Regions from separate parts of the Curtobacterium sp. LFS079 genome, predicted to be linked through region 2. Evidence: predicted binding sites of a transcription regulator. Region 2 holds the regulator's gene; each other region holds the start of a gene.

Evidence for each region. Region 2 encodes Rex, which represses fermentation and respiration genes when NADH is low (regulators of the CRP and FNR family bind a similar motif). Its sites were predicted from a motif close to CTTGTGAANNNNTTCACAAG; they were not measured.
Region 1: a site for Rex is predicted at 1,958-1,977, ahead of ACNQPB_RS11405 (glyceraldehyde-3-phosphate dehydrogenase). Genes of this name have one in related genera too.
Region 3: a site for Rex is predicted at 1,598-1,617, ahead of rhaI (L-rhamnose isomerase). Genes of this name have one in related genera too.

The regions. Positions count from the first base shown of each region.
Region 1 covers NZ_JBFPFO010000005.1:278,037-281,592, forward strand. Annotated here, with positions in the region: gene ACNQPB_RS11395 (TIR domain-containing protein) at 1-907, opposite strand, end outside; gene ACNQPB_RS11400 (DUF4231 domain-containing protein) at 983-1,849, opposite strand; gene ACNQPB_RS11405 (glyceraldehyde-3-phosphate dehydrogenase) at 2,196-3,556, shown strand, end outside.
Region 2 covers NZ_JBFPFO010000001.1:322,470-326,025, reverse strand. Annotated here, with positions in the region: gene ACNQPB_RS01555 (tetraspanin family protein) at 1-773, shown strand, start outside; gene ACNQPB_RS01550 (redox-sensing transcriptional repressor Rex) at 826-1,533, opposite strand; gene ACNQPB_RS01545 (glutaredoxin family protein) at 1,600-1,854, opposite strand; gene ACNQPB_RS01540 (HAD family hydrolase) at 1,963-2,781, shown strand; gene ACNQPB_RS01535 (30S ribosomal protein bS22) at 2,881-2,979, opposite strand; gene ACNQPB_RS01530 (helix-turn-helix domain-containing protein) at 3,138-3,350, opposite strand; gene ACNQPB_RS01525 (3-deoxy-7-phosphoheptulonate synthase) at 3,497-3,556, opposite strand, start outside.
Region 3 covers NZ_JBFPFO010000018.1:13,810-17,365, forward strand. Annotated here, with positions in the region: gene kduI (5-dehydro-4-deoxy-D-glucuronate isomerase) at 1-86, shown strand, start outside; gene ACNQPB_RS19160 (L-rhamnose mutarotase) at 95-448, shown strand; gene ACNQPB_RS19165 (LacI family DNA-binding transcriptional regulator) at 502-1,530, opposite strand; gene rhaI (L-rhamnose isomerase) at 1,674-2,840, shown strand; gene ACNQPB_RS19175 (bifunctional aldolase/short-chain dehydrogenase) at 2,846-3,556, shown strand, end outside.

The sequences.
Region 1 (3,556 bases), on a different contig from region 2:
CCGACTGCGGTCCGGCGGGCCGGCTGGCGCGGGCGGGGTCCAGCCCGGTTGCCGGGCCCGGCGCGGCACTTTGTGCAGCGACGAACTGCGGCCCCGGCATCTGGGCCGCCTGCGCGCTAGCAGGGCGGCCCCCGGCTGCACGTACCGGTTCCGCCGCCTTTTGGGGCGCGGACGCCGGTTCGGATTGTGCGACGGCGGCCTCAGCAGTGCTGCTCCGGGACCGAAGGGCATCGTCCTGCCGCACCCGCTCGATATCCTTGGCCACTTGGTGAAGGAGATCGCGGCGGGTCTCCAACACGTCAAGGAGCTCCGCGGCGGCGTCATGTTCGCGGGGGCGTTCCAGTGAGGCCCTGAGTTTTGCAAGGATTGAGAACTGTTCGTCTGCGTTGAGCAGTTCCCGCCGCAGGACCGCGGCGAGGTCGCCCAGATAGGACACGGGGACGGCCGGCGGGTCCGGAAGCGGGTCGGGCAGCGCCGCGTCCGACGGAACGGAGAAAAGCGCGTTCGCCAGCTGTGCGCCGGTGAGGGGCGTCCGGTTCGTGTAGTCGATGAATTGCAGCGTCGCGATGTCCGGCGGGAGCAAGTCCGAGCGGACTGGTTTGACCACGAGCGGTATCAACGGCTTGCGAAGGCTGCGTGCGTAGTCCCGTTCCCGGGTTGCTGCCTCGGAGTCGATCAGGCTGGGGGACACCACAAGGATCATGGCGTCGCACGAGCGGATCTGTTCGATGATGACGTCCCACCATGCCTGGCCGCCGTCCAGGTTGCTGTCCACCCAGGCCTCATGGTGCAGGGCCGAAATGCCTGCCCTGATGTCGTTGAGCGCGTCCTGGTCTTCCCGGGCGTAGGAGATGAAAACCCGCCTGCCGGAGCGGCCGGATGATTGAGGAGCTGCTGTTCCGCTCATGGGATCCTGGTCTCGCCTGAACGAATAAATACAATGATTGGTGAAAATAAGGATACGCGTCCGAAGTGGCCGTTGCTAGCCCCCGCGTGAAGCAAGCCACATGGTGTGCTCGCGGCTGATCGCGTCCTCGGCGTCGGAAACTGCCGTTCCCCATGAGGCCTCGTCAGCATCCTGCAAAAGGGACTCCTGCAAGGCGAGTTCCCTGCTGGTCAGGCTGTATGCGGCGGCGAGCTGAGCGTGCTGCTTGAGGGCGAGCCAAGCGGCACTGGCGCCGATGACAGAGCCCAGGACGCCTCCGAGGTCTATCTCCGAGACACCGGCGAACTTCAACGTAGCCAATGCCACAGCAAGGATCTCAGCAGAGACCAACACCGTGCGCCACACCTCGGCCCGCCGCTTGTTCGCGGCAGCCTTGGCTGCATACCACTTGCGCTGGGCGAGGGTCCGTTGCCTGAGGTAGGCGGACTTCCTCTCTTCGAAGGTGCTGTGCCGCAGGGCGGTCATGGAGTCGGTGACCAGCGGGCTGTCCGTGGCGATGGCCACCCGGTCGCCGCCCTTCTGAGCCAGTTGCTCGGCTCTCTCCCGGAGGATCTTGCGTGCGCCTGCGTCACTGAGTTCCCCTCCGAACGGGTCACCGTGGACGGAGTAGCGCCAGGCCATGGTTTTCATGGACTCAGCCAGCGCCCGCCCCGCGTACCAGTCACGTTCCGGCTGGACGTAGGCAAGGATCAGTTCGCAGATGAGTGCCACGAGGAAGGCTGCAAGCACCACTAGCGAAGACAGGCCGAGATTTCCGACGGCCAGGGGGATGGCGCCCCCCACCGCGCCGGCAATGGTGCTGCCCAAACGCAAACGGTTCAGGAACAGGTACTTCCGCTGGCCCTTCAAGGATGCGGAGTCGGCATCCTTGAAGTAGCCCGGCAGCTCGAGGACTTCACTCACGACAGCACTCCGTTCGCCCCACGGGACCGGCGCACCGGCAGCCGGTGGTTGGATTGTAGGTCCCGCCATGGACGGCGGCCAGAGCCTAAGCCACGTTCCTTTCCGGGGCGTGTGAGTGATTTCACTGCGCAAGGGCGTCCGGGGGATGCTCCCCAGACCCTAGAATGGATGGTGAACGTTGAAGTTCCCCGCTGGTACTGCGTTCGCAGCCGGCGGTTTTTCTTTGCGATCGTTCGTGGCGTCCGGGGCGGACCGAAGTCCCGGTGTGCCAGTGCCGCAGGATTACTCCGGGCGGCCGCCATCTGCGCACGAGGACGTGCGCGGTTGACCCTAGGAAGGTAGTTCTGTGACCCAGTCGTCTGATTCTTGTCTTGATTCGTGGATGGGCCGCGAGGCGCTCGCCGAAGCCATGATCCCGGTCATTGGCCGTTTGTACCGTGAAAACAATGTGGTGACCAGCATTCACGGGCGCAGCCTCATCAACAAGTCCTCCATGAACATCCTGAAGGCGCACCGTTTCGCCCGCCGGATGAGCAACGCAGAGCTCCCTCTGGAAGAAACCGCTCCGCTGCTCGACGCCCTTGTCGGGCTCGATCTCGGTGCGGCAGCCATCGACATTGCGCTCCTCAACGAGAAGTTCAAGGCCGAGGCCCCCGGAACCTCCCTGGAGGCATTCCTTCGTCAAGAACTGGCTGCCATTGTGGGCCGCCGCGGCGCTGACGACCGCACCAGCACCGACGTCGTCCTGTACGGCTTCGGCCGCATCGGCCGCCTGCTGGCCCGCCTCCTGATCGAAAAGGCGGGAGGCGGACACGGCCTCCGCCTGCGCGCCATCGTGGTCCGCAAGGGTGCCGAGAACGATCTCGCCAAGCGTGCCAGCCTGCTGCGCCGCGACTCGGTGCACGGTTCCTTCGAAGGCACCATCCGCGTGGACGAGGAAGCCAACACCATCACCGCCAACGGTGTGCAGATCCAGGTGATCTACTCGGACAACCCCTCCACCGTTGACTACACCGCCTACGGGATCAAGGATGCCCTGGTGGTGGACAACACCGGCCGCTGGCGCGACGCCGAGGGCCTGTCCCAGCACCTTCAGAGCAAGGGCGTCGCACGCGTCCTCCTCACGGCGCCGGGCAAGGGCGAGCTGAAGAACATCGTCCACGGCATCAACCACACGTCCATCCAGGACAGTGACACGATCGTCACCGCCGCTTCCTGCACAACCAACGCCATCACCCCGGTGCTGAAGGCGCTCAACGACAAGTTCGGCGTCATCCACGGCCACGTGGAAACGGTGCACTCCTTCACCAACGACCAGAACCTGATCGACAACTTCCACAAGGGCGACCGCCGTGGACGTTCGGCGGCCCTGAACATGGTCATCACTGAAACCGGGGCGGCGAAGGCTGTCGCAAAGGCTCTTCCCGAGCTCCAGGGCAAGCTGACGGGCAACGCGATCCGCGTTCCCACCCCGGATGTCTCCATGGCCATCCTGAACCTCAACCTTGAGAAGGGCACCACCAAGGACGAGGTCAACAACTACCTGCGCGAAATGTCCCTGCACTCTTCGCTGCGCAAGCAGATCGACTACATCGATTCGCCTGAGGTTGTCTCCACTGACTTCGTCGGCTCCCGCCGCGCGGGCATCGTCGACGGCCTCGCCACCATCGCCAACGACAAGAACCTCGTCGTTTACGTCTGGTACGA
Region 2 (3,556 bases):
ACTCCGGCGAGAACGCCGGTTCCGGACAGGGCCAGCCCGAACAGCCCCAGTACGGGCAGCAGGCCCAGCCGCAGTACGGGCAGAACGCGCCCCAGTATGGTCAACAGCCTTCGGCGCCCCAGTACGGGCAGAATGCGCCCCAGTACGGGCAGAATGCGCCCCAGTACGGGCAATTCGGGCAACAGCCTTCGGCACCCCAGTACGGGCAGTCTCCCTATGGCCAGTCTCCGTACGGCCAGTCCCCGTATGGCCAAGCTCCATGGCCCAGCCAGCAGCCCTCCACGACGTCGGACGTTCCGCAGCTGGTGAACACGGCGTTCCTGATGATTGTGGGCGCCGGTATCCTCTCTGCCATCAGCAGCCTTGTCTTCGCGTTCACAGGGCAGGACTACATCATGACCGTGATGGAGCAGGCCGCCCGCCAACAGGGCCAGGCCCTGCCACCTGGGACGACCCAAAGCCTCAACGGGCTCCTGGCTGTCAGCGGCATCATCGGCGCGGTCATCAATCTTGGCTTGTATGCCCTGGTCGCGTTCCCGGTCCGCAAGGGAAAGAACTGGGCACGGATCCTTGGCACAGTGTTCGCCGCAGTGTCGATCTTCGGGCTCTTCGGGCTCTTCGAGCTGGGGCCGCTCTTCGGAATCCTTCAGCTCCTCACCATCCTGCTCGGCATCGCTGCGATCGTGATGCTCTACCTGCCGGCTTCGGCTCCGTACTTCCGCAAGGCACAGCCTTTCGCCAATCCCTACAGCCAGGGTCCGTACGGCCGCTAGGCAGGAACCGATCAACAACAGCGGGCGCAGTCCCGACCGCCGTCGGGCAATATCAGACGGCTTGGCCCGGGGTCTGCGCCCGTTGTGCGTGGTAGGCGAGGATCTGCAGCTCGGTGGCCATGTCCACCTTCCGCAAGTTGACGTGCGGAGGTACCTGCAGCAGCACAGGCGCGAAACTGAGGATGCTGCGGATCCCGGCCTTGATCACGCGGTCGCACACATCCTGTGCCACGGCAGCGGGCAGGGCCAGGACCACCATGTTGGTGCCGGTCCGTTGCAGGACCTGCTCGAGGTTCGCGGCATCGCTGACCCGCAGCCAGCCGACTTCGTTGCCGACCACCATGGGGTCGGCGTCGAGGATGGCCACCACGTCAAAGCCGCGCGACTGGAAACCGCCGTACCTGGCCAGTGCCTTGCCAAGGTTTCCGGCCCCGACAATCGCCACTTTCCAGTCGTGGGTCAGGCCCAGTGCGGCCGCGATATGGCGGCTCAGGTACTGGACTTCGTAACCCACGCCCCGGGTGCCGTAGGAACCGACATAGGAAAGGTCCTTGCGCAGGGTGGAGGAACTGACCCCTGAGGCCTCGGCCAGCGCTTCGGAGGAAACCCGCTCCACGCCTTCACCAAGGAGGGAGTTGAGCGCGCGCAGGTAGAGCGTCATCCGGGCCACGGCTGCGGGCGGGATCTGCTTGGCAGCAGAATCCTGCTCGCCCGGCGCGGGCTCGGCGGATGGTTCCAGCGCAGTCACGGTCTTCTCCATTGTGTTGCTTTGTTGTCCCACTCTATTGCGGGGTTCCCGGAGTCAACAAAGCCACCGGGGCCGCAGTCAGGACGCGATGGCCTTCTGCAGGACCCTGGTGAGCCGTGCTTCGTCGATCTTCCAGAAATCCCGCTGGATGCCGTCCACCAGGACCACCGGGATCTCCTCTGCGTAACGTTCGCGCAGTTCGGCATCGCCTTCGATGGACATTTCCCGCCACGGCAGCCCCAGCCCGGAGGCAACGCGCTCGACGGCGTCCCGCGCCGCAGCGCAGAGGTGGCAGTCGGATTTGGTGAGGAGGACGACGTCGGGAATCGGCATGTTCCAACGGTAGCCCGAGCCGCGGGGCGTCGTCGAAGCGCGCACGACGCGGGTTCACGCGGAAGGCGCGGCACGGCGTCCGGCAGGGCAATTGACTAGACTCATGGCATGCCCGACGAGAAGAACGCCGCTGTGGCCACCGCGCCGGCTGTGAAGCAGCAATACGGCGAAGCCGCATTCTTCGACGTCGACAACACCTTGATGCGGGGCGCAAGCCTCTTCCATGTGGCGCGGAAAATGTACGAACGCAAGGCCTTCACCCTGTCCCAGGCCGCGGGCTTCGCGTGGAAGCAGTTCAAGTTTGTGCTCCGCGGCGAAAACATGGATGACGTCCACGCAGTCCGCGATTCCGCCCTGACCCTGGCCGCAGGAATCAAGGTCTCCGAGGTCGAGGAACTGGGCGAAGAAGTCTACGACGAGATGATCGAGTCCCGGATCTGGCCCGGCACGAAGGCACTGGCCGAACAGCATCTGCGGGTCGGCCGGAAGGTCTGGCTGGTGACCGCGACGCCCGTCGAGGTCGCAAAAGTGATTGCTACCCGGCTGGGCCTGACCGGCGCACTGGGCACGGTGGGCGAAATCGAGGACGGCTCCTACACCGGCAGGCTCGTGGGTGACATCCTGCACGGACCGGCGAAAGCCGTTGCCGTTCAGCAGGTCGCTGACGAGGAAGGCCTGGACCTGCAACGCTGCTGGGCGTACAGCGACTCACACAACGACATCCCGCTGCTCACCCTGGTGGGCCATCCGGTGTGCATCAACCCCGACGCCTCCCTGCGCCGCCACGCCCGCGAAAACAACTGGCCGGTCTACGACTTCCGTTCCGGACGCCGCGCCGCCACCTTGGGCCTGAAGGCAGCCACGGTCGGCGGTGCCGTGTATGGCCTGTGGCGCGGCTTCAGCAAGTTCCGCGGCCCCCGGGTCTGACGCCTCCATATCTGACGCCTCCGGGCGCTGTGCTCCCCAGGGCGCAAAAATGCCCGCCGCCTCGAAAGGCAACGGGCATTCACGCACTGCGAAGTATTTCTACTTCTTATTGCGACGCTGGTGGCGGGTCTTGCGAAGCAACTTGCGGTGCTTCTTCTTGGCCATACGCTTGCGGCGCTTCTTGATAACTGAACCCACGAAAGTTCCTTACAAATAAGTGAAGTTCCCGCCTGCCGGACGGGGCCGGTGAAGGCCCCGCAACAGACGGATTCTTACAGTGACGTAAAACGTTCCTTAACAGGGTACCGCCTCGCAGCGGCACCCAATGACCGTGGACCCGCGAGGGCCCTTTGGCGTCAGGCGCTCTCCGAGCGGCCGTCCACCACGGCACCCTTGAGGTACTGGGCAACGGCTTCCTCGGGGACCCGGAATGACCGGCCGAACCGGACGGCCGGCATTTCACCGGAGTGGACCAGACGGTACACGGTCATTTTGGAAACCCGGAGAACCTCGGCCACTTCGGCCACGGTCATGAATCGCGCATTCGAGAAGTTGGTCTCTGCGGACATTCTCCATATTCCTTTGCTCTCAGCTGACAAGGACAACCCCAGCGCGCATGACTGCGGCGTTCCGATGCTGAGCCATCACAACCATGTGCTAGATACTTTAGAGGCTGCTGAGGCCAATGTGAAAGTCCCGGCCGCTACATTCATGTTCACACGGCGGCCGCCTGGCGGCGCTTGCGGGACGACGCCGCAAGCTGCTCCAGCACGGA
Region 3 (3,556 bases), on a different contig from region 2:
CGGCGTACTCATTCATCTGGGCCATGGCGGGGGAGAACCAGTCCTTTGACGACATGGATGCCGTTCCCGTCAGTTCCCTGAGCTGAACGGGACCATGAAACGCGTCTGTTTCCAGCTCCAGGTCAAACCCGCGCGCACCGAGGAATACAGGCAGCGCCATGCCGAGGTCTGGCCGGAGATGCTGCATGCGCTGAAGGACAGCGGATGGCACAACTACTCGCTCTTCCTCCGGCCCGACGGACTGCTGATCGGCTACTTCGAAACGGAAGACCTTGACGCGGCCCGGAGCCGGATGGCCGCAACGGACGTCAACGCGCGGTGGCAGGCCCAAATGGCGGAATTCTTCGATGACCTTGAGGGAGCGCCCGACGAAGGCTTCGTTCAGTTGACGGAGGTGTTCCATCTCGAGGACCAGTTGGATCGCCCGCCTGCGGGCAACGAGGGATGATCTGAAATTGCGAGCCGCGTCCCGGGACTCCGGGACGCGGCTCATTCACGGCCTTAGGGGAGTGCAGCGGGAGCTAGCGTGCTCGTACTGGCCCGCACCACCAGCTCGGGGTTGAACACTACGTGCTCCCGGGCCCCGGAGGGGTCTTCGAGCTCCTGTGCCAGCAAGCGGATGGCGGTCCGCCCGATCTCTTCCGCCGGCTGGCGGATGGAGGACAGGGGCACCACTGCCGAGCGCGCGAAAGCAATGTCGTCGTAGCCGATCAGGGCCACGTCTTCCGGAATGCGCAATGAATTCAGCAGCAGCACGGACTGCATGACGCCCGTGGCCAGCAAATCGTTCGCGCAGAAGATCCCGTCCGGCAAGAGGTGGCGTGGACGCTGCACCAGGGCATCGCCCACGCTCCGCCCGGCGAGCACGTCCAGGTCTTCGGTCGGGAGGAACTCCAGGGAGACTCCCGGATGTTCGGCGATCGCCTTCTCTGCCCCCCTGAGACGGTCGGCCACCTGCTGCAGGTGCCGTCCGCCACCGACGAAGGCGATCCGCGTCCGTCCCTGCTCCAGCAGGTGTGTTGCGGCCAGGTATCCGCCGTGGACGTCGTCCACGGAAACCGAGCTGTACAGGGCCGGATCGCCCTCACGGTCAACGAGCACGACGGAGACGCCCCTCGTCTTCAGCTCAGCCACCCGGGCGGTGAGGTCGCCGACCGGTGTGATCAGCAGGCCTTGAACGCGCTGTTCCTCGAAAAGGTCGATGTAGCGGGATTCCCGCTCCTTGTCGTGGCGGCTGCTGGCGAAGACGATCGAATTGCCCTCGACGGCGGCCGCATCTTCCGCACCCCGCGCCAGGGACGCGAAGAACGGGTTGGCAGCGTCCAACATGATCAAGCCGATCGTCCGGCTTCGTCCGGCGCGGAGCTGACGCGCAGCATCATTGCGCACGAAGCCAAGCTCATCGATCGCGCGGAGGACCTTCTCCTTGGTCCTGGGGCTGACCCTCTCTGGATGGTTCAGCACGTGCGAGACCGTGCCCACCGCAACCCCCGCCCGGTCGGCGACATCCTTCACACTTGCCGAGCGCACCCTGCCTCCTGACGTTTCCGCTTTGACCCTTGACACGTTACTAGATACAACTTACATTTGAAACGAACTTATGAAACGATTCAAAAGGCAGCGGGAGACCGGTTCACCTTGAATCGTCCGCCCTTGGAATTAGAGGTCCGCCCATGACACTGTTGTCCAGCATCCTGCCACGCCTCGAGGGGCTCGCCATCGAAGTCCCTTCGTGGGCATATGGCAATTCGGGGACACGTTTCAAGGTGTTCGGCACGCCGGGAACGCCGCGCACCGTCCAGGAGAAGCTGGCCGACGCCGCGAAGGTCCATGAGCTCACGGGCTTGGCGCCCACGGTCGCCCTGCACATTCCATGGGACAAGGTGGAAGACTACTCGGAGCTCCGTGCGTACGCGGAAAGCCTCGGTGTCGGGCTGGGCACGATCAACTCGAACACTTTCCAGGATGACGAGTACAAGTTCGGTTCGCTGACGGCGTCGGACGACGCCGTCCGGCGCCGCGCGATCGATCACCACCTTGGGTGCATCGAGATCATGCATGCCACGGGCTCCCGGGACCTGAAGGTCTGGTTGGCGGACGGCACCAACTACCCGGGCCAGGACGATATGCGCGGACGCCAGGACCGGCTGGCCGAGTCCCTCCAGGAGATCTACGCCGCCCTCGGCGACAGGCAGCGCCTGGTCCTTGAATACAAGTTCTTCGAGCCGGCTTTCTACCACACCGATGTTCCCGACTGGGGCACCTCCTACGCCCAGACGGCGGCGCTGGGGGAGAAGGCGTTCGTGTGCCTGGACACCGGTCACCACGCTCCCGGCACGAACATCGAGTTCATCGTGATGCAGCTGCTGCGCCTGGGCAAGCTTGGTTCCTTCGACTTCAACTCGCGCTTCTATGCCGACGACGACCTGATCGTCGGCGCGGCGGATCCGTTCCAGCTCTTCCGCATCATGCACGAAGTGATCCGCGGAGGGGGACTGGCCAAGGACTCCGGCGTCGCCCTGATGCTTGACCAGTGCCACAACCTGGAGGAAAAGATCCCGGGTCAGATCCGTTCGGTCCTGAACGTGCAGGAAATGACCGCCCGCGCACTGCTCATCGACACCGCAGCGTTGGCCGAGGCCCGGCGGGCCGGGGATGTCCTGGCCGCCAACGGCATCTTCAACGATGCCTTCTACACCGATGTCCGCCCGGCCCTGGCCGAGTGGCGTGAATCCCGCGGCCTGCCCGCCGACCCGATCGCTGCCTGCAAGGCCAGCGGTTACCAGAAGAAGATCAACGAGGACCGCGCAGGCGGCCAGCAAGCCGGATGGGGCGCATAAAGAGCATGAACATGCAGAACACAGCGAACAAAACCGTTGAAGACCTGATCACCCGTTCCAACCGCCTTGGCGCGGACAGGCGGAACACCAATTTCGCCGGCGGCAACACGTCCGCCAAGGGCACCGGGACGGACCCCGTGACGGACCAGGACGTCGAACTGCTTTGGGTCAAGGGCTCCGGCGGCGACCTGGGCACGCTGAAGACCGAAAACCTGGCTGTTCTGAGGCTGGATCGCCTGCAGGCACTGAAGGATGTATACCCCGGCGTCGAGCGTGAAGACGAAATGGTGGCTGCCTTCGATTACTGCCTGCACGGCAAGGGCGGTGCAGCACCGTCGATCGATACCGCCATGCACGGCCTGGTGGACGCGGCCCATGTGGACCACCTGCACCCGGACTCGGGCATCGCGATCGCGACGGCGGTGGACGGCGAGGCGCTGACGTCCAAGATCTTCGGCGAGAAGGTTGTCTGGGTTCCGTGGCGCCGTCCCGGTTTCCAGCTCGGGCTGGACATCGCAGCGATCAAGGAAGCCCACCCGCAGGCCATCGGCACCATCCTGGGTGGCCACGGCATTACGGCGTGGGGCGCGACCAGCGAAGAAGCAGAGGCCAACTCGCTGTGGATCATCGACACCGCCGAGAGGTACATCGCCGAGAACGGCAAGGCCGAGCCCTTCGGGCCTAAGCTTCCCGGCTACGCCGCGCTGCCGGACGGC